Linked DNA regions of Prosthecomicrobium sp. N25. The protein of the gene in region 2 interacts with the protein of the main gene of each other region in a pairwise test. Links are inferred from orthologs where the notes say so. Each region holds a gene or a part of one and is shown on either strand. Other genes may lie near its edges.

Region 1 (7,299 bases), on a different replicon or contig from region 2:
GCCGGAGCGGATGCCGGCCTTGGCGGCGGGCGAGTCCGGCTGCGGCTCGGAGACGAGGGCGCCGCGGGCGTCCTTCAGGCCCAGGCCGTCCGCGATGTCGCGGTTGATCGGCTGGATCTGGACGCCGAGCCAGCCGCGCACCACCTCGCCGTTGCGCTCGAGCTGGGCGATCACCCGCTCCACCGTCGCGGTCGGGATGGCGAAGCCGATGCCGACCGAACCGCCGGAGGGCGAAAAGATGGCCGTGTTCACGCCCACCACCTCGCCGGCGAGATTGAAGGTCGGCCCGCCGGAGTTGCCGCGGTTGATCGGGGCGTCGATCTGCAGGAAGTCGTCGTAGGGACCGGCGCCGATCTCGCGTCCGCGGGCCGAGACGATGCCGGCCGTCACGCTGCCGCCGAGCCCGAAGGGATTGCCGACGGCGAGGACCCAGTCGCCGACACGGATGTCGGTACGGGCGAAGGAGACGGTCGGGAAGGTCCGGCCCTTCTCGTCGATCTGGACGACCGCGACGTCGGTCTTCTCGTCGGAGCCGATCACCTTGGCGCGGTACTCGTTGCCGTCGTTGGTGACGACGGTCACCTCCTTGGCGCCCTTCACGACGTGGAAGTTGGTGACGATCTTGCCCTCCGGGGCGATGATGAAGCCCGAGCCTTGGGACATCACGCGCTGCATCGGGGGTCGCTCGTTGCGGCCGCGCTGACCGGGCATGTTGCGCTCGCCGTATTCGCGGAAGAAGCGCTCGAGCGGGTTGCCCTCCGGGAGGTCCGGCAGGCCCTGGACCATGTTGGGGGCCTCCTGCTCGCCCTGCACGCGGATCGAGACCACGGCCGGGGCGACCCGGTCGACCACGTCGGCGAACGAGAAGGTGTTGATGGCGTGCCCGTTCTGCGGGGCGGTCGGGGCCGTGACGGCCTGGGCGCTCGCCGGGGGAACGGCGGTGAGGACGCCCTCGGCGGCGAGAGCGCCGACCATGCCGAGCGACAGCACGCCGGCGAGGAGGGCCTTGCGCTTGCCGGCGAGAATGCCGGCGGCGGATTTCACTTGGTCGATCATTGCGGAGTCACTCCGTCCAATCGGGGTTCATCTCTGACGCGGCCGGCGCCCTCTTGGCCTGGGCGTGCCGCTGATGACCGACAAGATGGAGGTCGCCGCCTTAACGTGCACTGTCGGGCGGATTAAATCTTCGTAATGTCCCGTATGCGGTCGACAGCTCAGGATCCGGACAGGAGATCGTCGAGCCGCTTCCTCTCGTCCTCCGATAGGACCGCATCGGCCCCCTGGGCCGGACGGCGGCGGCGGGAGGCGGTCACAACCGCGAGGGCGCCGAGGCCGAGGACGACGAAGGGGGTCAGCCAGAGGACGGCGGTCTCCCATTCGAAGCGGGGCTTCAGGAGCACGAACTGGCCGTAGCGGTCGACCAGGAACTCCTTGACGGCCTCGTTGCTGTCGCCGGCCTTGAGGCGATCGCGCACCAGCACCCGCAGGTCCTTGGCGAGCGGGGCGTCCGAATCGTCGATGGACTGGTTCTGGCAGACCATGCAGCGGAGTTCCGCCGAAATCTCGCGGGCCCGCCTCTCGAGGGCCGGATCGGGGAGGATTTCGTCGGGCTGGACGGCCCGGACCGGCCCCGCCGCGGCGGCGGCGAGCGCGGCGGCGAGGACGATGCGGCTGAGGAGGGCCGTCATTCGGCGGCTCCGGCGGCGATCCTCGGCGCCGGCCGCGCCGGGGTCGGGGCGCCGACGCGCAGGCGGCGGTCGGCGAGCGACAGGAGGCCGCCGAAGGCCATCACGACGCAGCCGTACCAGATGAAATTGACGAGCGGCTTCCAGTATATGCGCACTGCCACGCCGCCGTCCTGCTGGGCGTCGCCGAGCGAGATGTAGAGGTTGGAGGTGTAGAGGTCGAATTGGGCGATGGCGGCTTCGGTCGTCGGCATCTGGCGGGCCGGGTAGAAGCGCTTGGCGGGGCGCATCACGGCGACGACCCGGTTGCCGTCCCGGACCGTGAAGAGGCCGCTCTGCTCCTGGTAGTTCTCCATCTGGCGGGGGCTGGTGCCCTCGTAGGTGACCTGGTAGCGGGCGATCGAGACCGTCTCGCCCGGCTTCAGGGCGACGATGCTCTCCACCTTCCAGGCGCTCTCGGCGACGACGCCGAGGACGGTGAGGCCGATGCCGATGTGGGCGATCATCATGCCCCAGGCGGAGCCCGGCAGGCCCCTGGCCCGGCGGAGCGAGACATCGAGCGGCTCGGCGAAGAGCTTGACGCGATAGGCCGTCTCGGCGAGCGCGCCGGCTATGAGCCAAACTGCGAGACCGACCCCGAAGGCCGCCAGGACCGGCCCGCCGCGCGTCGCCCACCAGGTCGCCACGATGGCGGCGGCGGCGAGCGCGAAGGCGACGGACAGCCGCTGGGCGGCGGCGAGCAGGTCGCCGCGCTTCCAGGCCAGGAAGGGCCCGATCGGGACGGCGAGCAGGAGCGGCAGGATCAGGGGCCCGAAGGTCAGGTTGAAGAAGGGCGCTCCGACCGAGATCTTGTCGCCGTTGATGGCCTCGAGGGCGAGCGGGTAGAGCGTGCCGATCAGCACGGCGGCGCAGGAGGCGGTCAGGAACAGGTTGTTGAAGACGAGCGCGCCTTCGCGGCTGATCGGGGCGAAGATGCCGCCCTGCGTCAGGGTCGAGGCGCGCCAGGCGAAGAGCGCCAGCGACCCGCCGATGAAGAGGACCAGGATGGCGAGGATGAAGACGCCCCGGGCCGGGTCCGTCGCGAAGGCATGCACGGAGGTGAGCACGCCGGAGCGGACCAGGAAGGTTCCGAGCAGCGAGAGCGAGAAGGTCAGGATCGCCAGCAGGATCGTCCAGACCTTCAGGGCGTTGCGCTTCTCCATGACGATGGCGGAGTGCAGCAGCGCCGTGCCGGCCAGCCAGGGCATGAAGCTGGCGTTCTCGACCGGGTCCCAGAACCACCAGCCGCCCCAGCCGAGCTCGTAGTAGGCCCAGTAGGAGCCCATCGCGATGCCGAGCGTCAGGAAGATCCAGGCGGCGAGCGTCCAGGGCCGGACCCAGCGGGCCCAGGCGGCGTCGATGCGCCCGTCGATCAGGGCCGCGACCGCGAAGGCGAAGGAGATCGAGAAGCCGACATAGCCGAGGTAGAGGAGCGGCGGGTGAACGGCGAGGCCGAAATCCTGCAGGATCGGATTGAGGTCCCGGCCCTCGAGGGGCGCCGGGTCGAGGCGGGCAAAGGGATTGGACGTCGTCAGGATGAAGAGCAGGAAGGCGCTCGCCACCCAGGCCTGGACGGCGAGGACATTGGCCTTCAGGGACTCCGGCAGGTTGCGGCCGAAGGCGGCGACCAGGGCGCCGAAGAGGGCGAGGATCAGCACCCACAGGAGCATGGAGCCCTCGTGGTTCCCCCAGACGCCGCTCACCTTGAAGATCAAGGGCTTCAGGGAGTGGGAATTCTCGGCGACGTTCAGGACCGAGAAGTCCGAGACCAGGTAGGCATGGGTCAGCAGGCCGAAGGCGATGCCGACGAAGAGGAATTGCGCCAGGGCGGCGGGCGCGGCGACCGCCATCAGCTGAGCGTCCCGGGTGCGGGCCCCCCAGATCGGCAGGACCGATTGGACGACGGCCAGCGCGAAGGCCAGCACCAGGGCGTAATGTCCGATCTCGACCAGCATGGCTTCCGTCCGTCCTCGAGCGGGGCCGGCGGCCCCTTGCGCGTCCCGCGGCCCCCTCGGCCGCCAGGACGCCTCACTTCTTCGCCTGGGTCTCGCCTTGCCAGTGCCCCTGTTTCTTGAGGCTCTCGGCGACTTCCTTCGGCATGTAGTTCTCGTCGTGCTTGGCGAGCACGCTGTCGGCCCGGAACAAGCCGTCCGGCCCGACCTTGCCCTCGGTGACCACGCCCTGGCCCTCGCGGAAGAGGTCCGGAAGGATGCCGGTGTAGGTGACCGGGATCGAGGCGACCGTGTCGGTCACCTCGAAGCGGACCGTGGTGCCGTCTCCGCGCTTCACCGACCCTTCCTTGACGAGGCCGCCAAGGCGGATGCGCTGGTCGGGCGGCAGGGTCTTGGCGAGCACGTCGCTCGGGCTGTTGAAGAACACGATCCGGTCGGTCAGCGCGTAGGCGACGAGCCCCGCGGCGAGCGTCAGGACGGCGCCGGCGGTTCCGATCAGGGTCAGGCGTCTCTGCTTCCTCGTCATCGCTCCTCGCAGGGGCCGTCCGGCGGCGCCGGCAGCGGCTCCCCTCCCCTCGTCTCCATGCGGGACCGTCCGCCCGGGCCGACGCCCGGACCCGTCCCGCTCCTCACAGGGCCAGCCCCAGCCCCTTCGACACTTCCTCGATGCGCGCCCGGTCCGTGGCGTTCGCCCCCACGGCCGCCAGCGCCTTGCGGGCGGCGTCGCGGGCCTCCTCGGTACGGCCGAGGACGGCGAGCGAGCGGATCAGGCGGGTCCATTCCTCGACGCTGCCGCCGCCGGCGGCGAGCCGCTCGCCGAGGCGGGCGACCATGCCCTCGATCATGGCCTTGCGGTCGGCCGGCGGCATGGACTCGGCGGCCGCGACCTCGTCGGCTCCGGGACCCGGCGCCTGGGCGGACGGCGGGGCCTTGGGCGCGGAGGGCGGCAGGCCGGCCGCGCTCTCCGCGGCAGCGAGCTCGCGCCGGGCGGGTTCGAGCCAAGGCTCGTCTCCCTTGGCGGCATCGACGATCGCCTTCCAGGCCGCGACCGCGTCGGCGTGGCGACCTTCCTGGGTGAGGGCGAGGGCGAGATACATCCGGGACGGGACCTGGCCGGGGTCGGCCTCGACCGACCTCTGGAAGGCGTCGCGGGCCTCCGCGGTGACGACGCCGCCGGCGGCGGCCGTCAGGGCCATGCCGTGGCCGAACTGCCGGCGCGCATCGGACCCGAGCAGCCGGATGGCGTTGCCGTAGGCGCGGGCGGCGTCGGCTGGCCGGTTCAGGCGCATGTAGACCGGGGCGAGCACCTCCCAGCCCTGCCCGTCCTCGGGCTTCTGGGCGAGGTGCGCCTCGACACGGGCGACCAGGTCGTCGATGGTCTGCTGGTCGGGGGCCCGCGCGAGCCGCGTGGCGAGCGGCTGGTCCGGCAGGTCGGGCTGGCCGAGGGAGAGGTAGAGGCCGAGGGCGACGGCCGGGACGGCCACCACCCCGGCGCCCGCGGCAACCCACCCGCGTCGGCCGGCGGAACCGCCGGCGGTCTCCTCGGCGTTGCGCGCCGACTTCAGCAGCCGCCGGGCGATCTCGGTACGGGCGGCATCGGCCTCCGCCGGAGCGATCAGGCCACGATCCAGGTCGCGGTCGACTTCGGCGAGCTGGTCCTTGTAGACGTGGACGTCGTTCGCCTCCGCCCCCGCGGCCCGCCGGGCGGCCCGCGAGGCGGGCGCCAGGACGGCGAGCGCCGCAAGGGCAGTCATGGCAGCGAAGACGATCCAAAGGAGCATGTTGCCGGGCTTTCGGGCGACCAGATCTTCCGGGGGAGCCCTGCGGCCGGATCGACGGACCGGACTCCTGCCGCCTCAGGTATCCTTCCCGGGGCACCACCGCAATGGCGGACCCTCCTTAGCCCGGCCAAGATGGCAAGGGTTTGATCGCCGTCAAGGGGCGCGCGGCCTGCCGTAGGCCGTCAGCCGTGCGCCCGGCCGGCCGGACGCTGCAGGGCCAGGTCGCGGCTCTTGCGCTGGATCGCGGCCAGTTCCTCGCCGAACACGATGGCGGTCAGGCGGATCGAGCCATCGACGGCGGCCAGCATGGCGTCCCGATCGAGCGCGGCATTCGACTTCAGATCGGCCATCAGCTTGTCGGACAGGACCTGGAGGGTCGGTTCCAGCTGCTTGCGGGTGCGGACGAGGAGATCGTTGAGGGCGAGGCTGTCCTGGCAGGCGCGCGCCTCGACCAGCAGCCTGACGGCGAACTCGGCGTCCTCGAAGGCGTCGGCATCCCAGCCGCCGCCGAAGCCGCCGTTGAGCGTCTCGACCCTTAGGGCGCGGCGGACCAGCCCGGACGTGTTCTCGACTTCGCGGCCGACCACCTCGGAGATGTCCCGGCGCGCGGCCGCGATGCGCTTGAACCAGACCGGTACGTCGTCGACCTCGATGCCGAAGCGCAGGTTGCGCAGGATGTCGTGGAACTCCCGGAGCGCCGCCCGCGCCTGGGCCCGTTCCGGACGGGTCGCGGTGGACTGGCGGAGGATTTCCACCTGCCGCTCGGCCTCGGAGATGACGACGTCGATGAAGGCACCGTAGCGCCCGGTGTGCAGCAGGCGGGCGTCGGAGGTGCCGGTGAGCTTGACGGCGAGCTGGGCCAGGAGCCAGGGCGAGGCGGTGCGCTGGAGAAGGACCGCGCCCACGAAGGCGGCGGAGATCACGGATTGCTCGACGACGCCGCGCAGGATCTGGAGAAGGCCGGCGTCGCCGACTTCGGCGGGGCCGATCTGACGCGGCAACTGCTGGACGAGGGCAGCGAACTGCGTGTCGCGCTGCAGCACGTAGACGACGTCCCGCAGGTCCCGCGCGACCATGTCGCCACCGGCGTGCAGGGCGAGCTTCTGCCAGGCGCGGGGGTCCGTCTCGGCCGCCCGGAGCGCCTCGACGACGGCGCGCGCGATCTCGCGGCGGAAGGCGCGGGCAGTGCCGGCGAGATCCCCTGCGCCCTCGGCTCGCAGGGCCTCGGCGTGAGGGCCCGGCAGCAGATCGCGGGTGATCCAGGTCCAGAGGGGGGCGAGCGAGGCGCGGCGGATCCGGCCGACCTGCTTGACCGGCACGTCGCCGTCGGCCGCGATGGCTCCGACCGGCTGAAGCACGGCCTGGCGCAGCCTGTCCGACCAGGGCGCCGGGTCGGGCATGGGGTCAGTGCGAAGGGGGCGCGCGCCTTCATCGCTCCTGCCGAGCAGGTTCAGGTCGGACAGCGAGGAGCCGGCCTCGAGCCTGGCGACGGCGGCCATGAGGGCCTTCATGGGCGGCGGCCCCTCGCCCCGCGCCTCGGCGGCCTTGACGGTACGGACCAGCATCGCGCGTGCCGCCGGCGACAGCGCGTCCATGTAGGCCTTCATCTTGGCGTTCAGGTGCCCGCTGTCGGGCATGAGTCGGCCTCGTCCGGAACGATAGGTGCTATCCCTATCTTCCCTCAGGGCTGGTTAAGAATCCGTCGCTGCCTCGCCAGGAGGTCAGCCGAGCGGACGCCAGCTGCCGTCGGGCTGCCGGCAGGCGGTGGAACGGACCACCTCCTCCTTCGGTCCGACCACGATCCGGTGGGTGTAGTCACGGCAGGTGTACTGGTTGACCGAG
Region 2 (7,062 bases):
GCAGCCGACCTGGGAGGAGACGCAGAGCGTGCCGCGCCCCTCCTCGGGGATGTAGACCGTCTCCACCTCGACCGGCCGCCCGGCCCCGCGCGGCGGAAAGCGCAGCAGCCACTTGCGCGTCCCGTCCACCGAGACCTGCTCGGCGACGATCTCGGGGCGGCCGATGACGAAGCGCTCGGCGAGCACCGCCCGGAGGTCCTTGGAGACGTTGGTCATGCGCTCGAAGGAGGGGACGCCGCGCAGGTAGATCCAGTGCCAGAGCTGGGCGACCCGCATGCGGACCTGCCGCTCCTCGATGCCGATCGACCTCAGGGCGTCGGCGAGGTCGTCGCGCGTCATGCCCATCAGCGACGGCTTGGCGTCGCGGACCGGCTGAGCCTCCGCCACCTTCATGATGTCCAGGGCCTCGCGGCCCGGCACCGGCCGCGCGCCGGCCGGCGAAATCGACAGTTCCATGGGATCCGACCTTCCGGGATCGCGGCGCCGGGGAGCGACCGGCCGCCGGCGAGACGCGTCCGCCGCGCCGTCCGTTCGACCGTCTCCATATAGGAGACCGGCCCGATCTTCAAAAGGATTGCCGCACGGTCGGCCCGGTTTCGCCGCCGCTCAGGCGTCCGCCGCCGCCTCGATCGCCTCCATGTCGTCGTCGGAGAGGCCGAAGTGGTGGCCGATCTCGTGGATCAGCACATGCGCGATGATGGCGCCCAGCGTCTCGTCGTGCTCGGCCCAGTAGTCGAGGATCGGCCGCCGGTAGAGCCAGATCTGGTTCGGCAACTGCCCCGTCGAGGGCACGGCCGACCCCTGGGCCAGGCCGACCCCCTGGAAGAGCCCGAGCAGGTCGAAGGGCGACTCCAACTCCAGGGCGTCGAGCGCGTCGTCCTCGGGAAAGTCGGCGATGCGGATCAGGATCTCCCCGGTCAGCCGCCGGAAGCCGTCCGGCAGGCCGCTATAGGCCTCCGCGGCCAGCGCCTCGAAGTCTTCCAGGGTGGGGGCCTTGGCGTCGAGCCAGGTCGTCGGCGTCATGGGGGTCTCCGGCTGATGGCACGCCCGGGTCGCCGGGGGCCTCACCCCGCGTAGGTACGGACGAGGTGCAGGATCAGCAAGCCCGCCGCCACCAGGGCCAGCGCCCGTCCGAGCCGCTTGCCCCAGACCTCCACGGGGTCGGCCTGGTCCGCGTCGGCGGCGCCGAAATGCTCCGCGACCCGGTTCGCCGTCGTCTTCGCCGTGCCGGACAGGACCGTCTCGCTGTCCCGCTCCGCCCGGGCGAGCACCGCCTCGGCCTCCCGCCGCCGCTCCGCCTCGATCTCCTCGCGTCGGTTCATGGCGCGCCTCCTCGCCCGAGGGTTAGCACGGCTCCGCGCCGGCTTCAAAAAGGGGCCCGCCGCCCGGCCCAACGTCGGGTTTGCCCCGGGGGTCGTTCGGTGCTATCGCGCTCGCGAGATCCTCCTCCGTCTTCCGTCGAGCCCGCCGCCGGCCATCGGCGCCGGCTCGGCCACCCGAGGCCGCGCCATGTCCGTCGAAGCCAAGTCCATCGCCCCGCCCGACCGGGTCCCGGTCCGCCGCGCGCTCCTCTCCGTCTCCGACAAGACCGGCATCCTCGACCTCGCCCGCGCGCTGGCGGCCCGCGGCGTGACCCTCGTCTCCACCGGCGGGACCTCGAAGGCCCTGCAGGACGCGGGCCTCGCCGTCACCGACGTCTCCGAGGTCACCGGCTTCCCGGAGATCATGGACGGCCGCGTCAAGACCCTGCACCCCAAGGTCCACGGCGGCCTCCTCGCCGTGCGCGGCGACGAAGGCCACGCCGCCGCCATGGCGGCGCACGGCATCGAGGGCATCGACCTGCTGGTGGTCAATCTCTACCCCTTCCAGGACACCGTCGCGCGCACGAAGGACTGGGCGACCGCGATCGAGAACATCGACATCGGCGGGCCCGCCATGATCCGCGCCGCCGCCAAGAACCACGCCTACGTGGCGGTGGTGGTCGACCCGCGCCAGTACGCCGAGGTGCTCGCCGCCCTGGACGCCGGCGGCGGCGCCACCTCGCTGCGTCTGCGCAAGAAGCTCGCCCAGGAGGCCTTCGGCCGCACCGCCACCTACGACGCGGCGGTCTCCAACTGGCTGGCCGACCAGCTCGGCGACCCGAACCCGCGCTACCGCGCCCTCGGCGGCGAGCTCGTCGAGGTCATGCGCTACGGCGAGAACCCTCACCAGCTCGCCGCCTTCTACCGCACCGGCGAAGCGCGCCCGGGCGTCGCCACCGCCCGCCAGGTCCAGGGCAAGACCCTCTCCTACAACAACATCAATGACACCGACGCCGCCTACGAGCTGGTCGCCGAGTTCGACCCCAGGACCACGGCCGCCGTCGCCATCATCAAGCACGCCAATCCCTGCGGGGTGGCGGTCGGCAAGACCCTCAAGGAGGCCTACCTCAAGGCCCTCGCCTGCGACCCCGTCTCGGCCTTCGGCGGCATCGTGGCCCTGAACCGCCCGCTCGACGCCGAAGCGGCCGAGGAGATCGTCAAGATCTTCACCGAGGTGATCATCGCCCCCGACGCCGCCGAGGACGCCCAGGCGATCGTCGCCGCCAAGAAGAACCTGCGCCTGCTGATCGCCGGCGGCCTGCCGAAGCCCGGCGACATGGGCCTGACGGTCAGGACCGTGGCGGGCGGCTTCCTCGCCCAGACCCGCGACTTCGGCACCGTCGACGACATCGACCTGGAGACGAAGACCCGCCGCCAACCGACCGCGCGCGAGGAGAAGGACCTCGCCTTCGCGTTCCGGGTCGTCAAGCACGTGAAGTCCAACGCCATCGTGTTCGTCAAGGACGGCGCGACGGTCGGCATCGGCGCCGGCCAGATGAGCCGCGTCGACAGCGCCCGCATCGCCGTCCAGAAGGCCGCCGACGCCGCACGCGCGGCCGGGCTCGACGAGCCCCTGACCCGGGGCTCGGTCGCCGCCTCGGACGCCTTCTTCCCCTTCGCGGACGGACTGGAGACCATCGTGGCGGCCGGCGCCACCGCGGTGGTGCAGCCCGGCGGATCGATGCGAGACGACGAGGTGATCGAGGCCGCCGACAAGGCCGGGATCGCCATGGTGTTCACCGGCATGCGCCACTTCCGCCACTGAACGCTGGGGCCTCTCCACGCATCCGTGAAGGCGGCGCTTGACTTCTCGCATTGCCGTGCGCGGCCGCGGACCCTATAGCCTTTCTCCCGGAAGGTGCCGGAAAGAGCCGGCCCGCGCCCGCACGAGACCCGCATGGCCCTGATCGACTACGCCAATCCGACGCGCTTCCTCGGCCTCGTCGAACGGCTCGTGCCCTGGCTAGCCGCCGTGACCGGGATCGTGCTCGCGGTCGGTCTCGGCCTCGTCTTCGGCCTCGCCCCGGACGACTACCAGCAGGGCGCCACCGTCAAGATCATGTTCATCCACGTGCCGGCCGCCTGGCTCGCCATGTTCTCCTATTCGGTGATGGCGCTGTCCTCCCTCGGCACGCTGGTCTGGCGCCACCCGCTCGCGGACGTCTCCGCCAAGGCCGCCGCCCCGCTCGGCGCCGCCTTCACGTTCGTCTGCCTCGTCACCGGCTCCCTGTGGGGCAAGCCAATGTGGGGCACCTGGTGGGTCTGGGACGCGCGCCTGACCTCCGTGCTGGTCCTCTTCATCATGTATCTCGGCTTGATCGCCCTCTGGCAGACCCTCGAGGACCCGATCAAGGCGGGTCGCGCCGCCGCGGTCCTGACCCTGGTCGGCATCGTCAACATCCCGATCATCAAGTTCTCGGTCGACTGGTGGAACACGCTGCACCAGCCCGCCTCGGTGTTCCGGCTGGACGGCCCGACCATCCACGCCTCCATGCTCTGGCCGCTCCTCGTCACCGCCCTTGGCTTCACCCTCCTGTTCCTCACCCTCCACCTGATGGCCATGCGCAACGAGATCCTGCGCCGCCGGATCCGGACGCTCCGGATGATGCAGGCCGCCGCGGTGGCCGGGTGAGCGCGCTCATGTTCGGTCTCGGCCCGCACTGGGGATTCATCGTCGGCGCCTACGCGCTCGCCGGGCTCGTCATGGTCGGCCTCGTGGTTTGGGTCCTGGCCGACCTCAAGGCCCAGCGCCGCATCCTGGCCGACCTGGAAGCCCGCGGCGTCCGCCGCCGCTCCGCCCGCGACACCGACCCGGGAGCCGGCGAGCCATGACCGACCCCGGCCTCACCGAGGCCCCCCGTCGGGGCCGGTCGCTCCTGCTGATCCTCCCGCTCGTCCTCTTCCTGGCGCTCGCGGGCCTGTTCCTCTACCGCCTCGCCACCGGCGGCGGCACCTCGGAGGTGCCGTCCGCCTTGATCGGCCGACCCGTACCGGCCTTCGAGCTGCCGCCGCTCGAGGGCCTGAACCGCCAGGGCAACCCCGTCCCCGGCCTCGCCACGGCGGACCTCAAGGGCCGCGTGACGGTCGTCAACGTCTGGGCCTCCTGGTGCGTCCCCTGCCGGCAGGAGCACCCGATCCTGGAGGATCTCGCCAAGGACGGCCGCATCCGCGTGGTCGGCATCAACTACAAGGACGAGCCCGAGAACGCCCTGCGCTTCCTCGGCCAGCTCGGCAACCCCTTCGCGGCCGTGGGCACGGACCGCAAGGGCCGCACCGCCATCGACTGGGGCGTCTACGGCGTGCCCGAGACCTTCGTGGTCGCCGCCGACGGAACCATCGCGTACAAGTTCATCGGCCCGCTCTCGCCGGAAGGCCTGGAGGCGCGGCTGAAACCGGAGATCGAAAAGGCCCTCGCCCGCAAGTGACGGCCCGCGGAACCGGACGCCCGGCGAGCCGGTCCTCCCGGAGGTACCGACCATGCAGGACGAAGACATCCACGCCGGGCCGGCCCGGCCACCCGGCTTCCGCCGCACCGTCCCGCCCGGCGACACGCTGGAGCGCGACGTCTGCGGCCATTGCGGCTTCGTGGACTACCGCAACCCGAAGGTGATCGTCGGCTCGGTCGTGCGCGCGGCCGGCCTCGTCCTTCTCTGCCGGCGCGCCATCGAGCCGCGCCGGGGCTTCTGGACCCTGCCGGCCGGCTACCTGGAGCTCGGCGAGACCGCCGAGGACGGCGCCCGCCGGGAGGCCCGCGAGGAGGCCAACGCCGATATCCGCCTGCGCGGCCTGCTCGCCGTCTACTCGATCCCGCGCATCGGCCAGGTCCAGTTGATCTACCGCGCGGCGCTCGCCGGAGGCGTCGCGCCGGGTCCCGAGAGCCTGGAGGTGGCGCTCCTCCGTCCCGACGAGATCCCCTGGCGGGACCTCGCCTTTCCGTCGGTGGCCTGGGCGCTCCGGCAGGACGCCGAGGTCGAGGCGGGCCGGGCGTCGGGCCCTTTCGGCAATCCGGATGGCGAGACCGGCGACCGCTTCGCGCCCGGGGCGAGCGGCCTCTGAGACGGCCTCAGTCGCAGATCGGCACCTTGTGCCAGCCCACATGCGTCTCGCCGAGGGAATTGAGGTAGGGCCCGTAGACCCGCTGCCAGCGGCAGTCCGGCTCGTAGGCCTCGTCCGGCCCGAAGTCCACCGCCGGCGCGCGCCAGTGCGGATAGACCGGCACCCCGACATAGACCCCGCGCGACCGGTGCTCCGGCCAGGACTTCGGCCGGTGCCAGGCCGGGCCGTAGGTCTCCGGCTTGCGGACCCGCACCGACGGGGCGCCGAGGTACCGTTCCGACGGGGTGAGCGCATAGGGATCGCCCGCCCAGGCCGGCAAACCGGGCAGGGCGACGATCAGGAAGGCGAGCGCGGCCGGGCGAATCGGCATGGCGGGTCCTCGATGGTCCACGCCCGAGAGGAACGCGGCGGCCGCGCGAAGGCAAGCCTGTCCGCCGCCGGCCCCGGCCCGGCGCATGAAAAAAGCCGGGGCACGAGGCCCCGGCAGGCTCGAGGATCGCCAGGCGAAGGGTCGGTCAGTAGCAGACGCGCTTCGAAACCCAGGCCGGACCGTGGTACGTCCAGATCTGACGGGGCTTCCAGAAGCAGCTGTGATAGGCGGGATAATAGAAGCGCGGCCGGTAGAAGTGGCCATGGAAGCCGTGGTGGCCGTGCTTGACCTTGACGAAATAGCCGGCCTCGGCCGACGAGGTCGTGGCGGCCGTCATGCCGGTCGCCAGGGTGGCGGCAGCCGCGATGGCCAGCATGGTGGACTTCAGAGACATCGTTCACTCCTGTCAGGTGCGAGGCCGGAGATGGCCTCTCGATGGTGGAAAGCTTGCACCAGCCTGACTGAACCCCCTCTGAGAGTGACATTTAGCTGACGTTCACCGGCGAGGATTTTCGCCGACGGCGCGGAACGTTTTCGCCGGAGGCGCGTTTCCCGAGGTCGAGCCGGCGGGCTCGGCCGGACCCTCCGTCGACAGGCGGGCACCGCACAGAACGAAATCCGCCGCGGCGCCTCGGAGCCGATGCATGTCCCCTGCCGGTAGCCTCTACGGTCCGCTCGTCCTCCTCTCGATCGCCATCGCCGTCGTATCCTCCTATACCGCGCTCGACGTGGCGGGCCGGGTTCGATCGACGCGCGGGGGCCACGGCACCGCCTGGATCGCGATCGCGGCGCTCGCGCTCGGCGGCGGCATCTGGGCCATGCACTTCATCGCCCTGCTGGCGCTCGACATCGCCCCCTCGCTGCGGTTCGACCCGCTCCTGTCGTTCGCCTCCTTCGCGCTGGCCGTGGTGGCGGGGGCGATCGGCTTCGCCGCGGTCGCCATGGGGCGCGTTCATTTCGCCGTCGTGGCGGCGGCCGGGACCGTGATGGGCGTCGGCATCGCTGGCATGCACCTGCTCGGCATGGCGGCCATCGGCTACTCCGGCCACATCCGCCATGACCAGAGCTACCATGCCGCCGCGGTCCTGATCGCCGTCCTGGCCTCCACGGCCGCCCTCCGGGTCGCCAGTCTGCCGGTGGGCGTGACCCAGAGGGTGGCCGGGGCACTGATCCTCGGCACGGCGATCTCGGGCATGCATTACACCGCCATGGCGGGAACCGCCTTCCAGCCCGGCCAGTCGCTGGGGCCGGAGACCGGCTTCGACGCCACCACGC

The links. The genes of interacting proteins can lie anywhere in the genome.
Region 1: the proteins of WBG79_RS16085 (region 2) and ccmE interact in binary tests that used the Escherichia coli proteins (3 or more experiments, as listed by UniProt). The link is inferred for Prosthecomicrobium sp. N25 from one-to-one orthologs.

The regions. Positions count from the first base shown.
Region 1 is NZ_JBBCAT010000001.1:1,537,448-1,544,746, reverse strand. Bases 2,478-5,455 are described here. They hold ccmE (cytochrome c maturation protein CcmE), read right to left. Parts: upstream 4,203-5,455; coding sequence 3,753-4,202; downstream 2,478-3,752. Other genes in these bases: ccmI (c-type cytochrome biogenesis protein CcmI), read right to left, coding at 4,306-5,455; WBG79_RS07015 (heme lyase CcmF/NrfE family subunit), read right to left, coding at 2,478-3,679. Outside these bases: WBG79_RS07025 (Do family serine endopeptidase), read right to left, coding at 1-1,056; WBG79_RS07020 (cytochrome c-type biogenesis protein), read right to left, coding at 1,215-1,688; more of WBG79_RS07015, read right to left, coding at 1,685-2,477; more of ccmI, read right to left, coding at 5,456-5,457; WBG79_RS07000 (hypothetical protein), read right to left, coding at 5,640-7,094; WBG79_RS06995 (RT0821/Lpp0805 family surface protein), read right to left, coding at 7,179-7,299. UniProt on the Escherichia coli protein: Heme chaperone required for the biogenesis of c-type cytochromes. Transiently binds heme delivered by CcmC and transfers the heme to apo-cytochromes in a process facilitated by CcmF and CcmH.
Region 2 is NZ_JBBCAT010000002.1:267,961-275,022, reverse strand. Bases 2,385-5,125 are described here. They hold WBG79_RS16085 (heme ABC transporter permease), read left to right. Parts: upstream 2,385-3,258; coding sequence 3,259-3,993; downstream 3,994-5,125. Other genes in these bases: WBG79_RS16070 (NUDIX hydrolase), read left to right, coding at 4,839-5,125; WBG79_RS16075 (DsbE family thiol:disulfide interchange protein), read left to right, coding at 4,190-4,786; ccmD (heme exporter protein CcmD), read left to right, coding at 4,002-4,193; purH (bifunctional phosphoribosylaminoimidazolecarboxamide formyltransferase/IMP cyclohydrolase), read left to right, coding at 2,385-3,126. Outside these bases: 23S rRNA (adenine(2503)-C(2))-methyltransferase RlmN, read right to left, coding at 1-420; WBG79_RS16100 (metallopeptidase family protein), read right to left, coding at 607-1,023; WBG79_RS16095 (hypothetical protein), read right to left, coding at 1,065-1,322; more of purH, read left to right, coding at 1,510-2,384; more of WBG79_RS16070, read left to right, coding at 5,126-5,417; WBG79_RS16065 (hypothetical protein), read right to left, coding at 5,425-5,787; WBG79_RS16060 (hypothetical protein), read right to left, coding at 5,933-6,181; WBG79_RS16055 (MHYT domain-containing protein), read left to right, coding at 6,432-7,062. UniProt on the Escherichia coli protein: Required for the export of heme to the periplasm for the biogenesis of c-type cytochromes.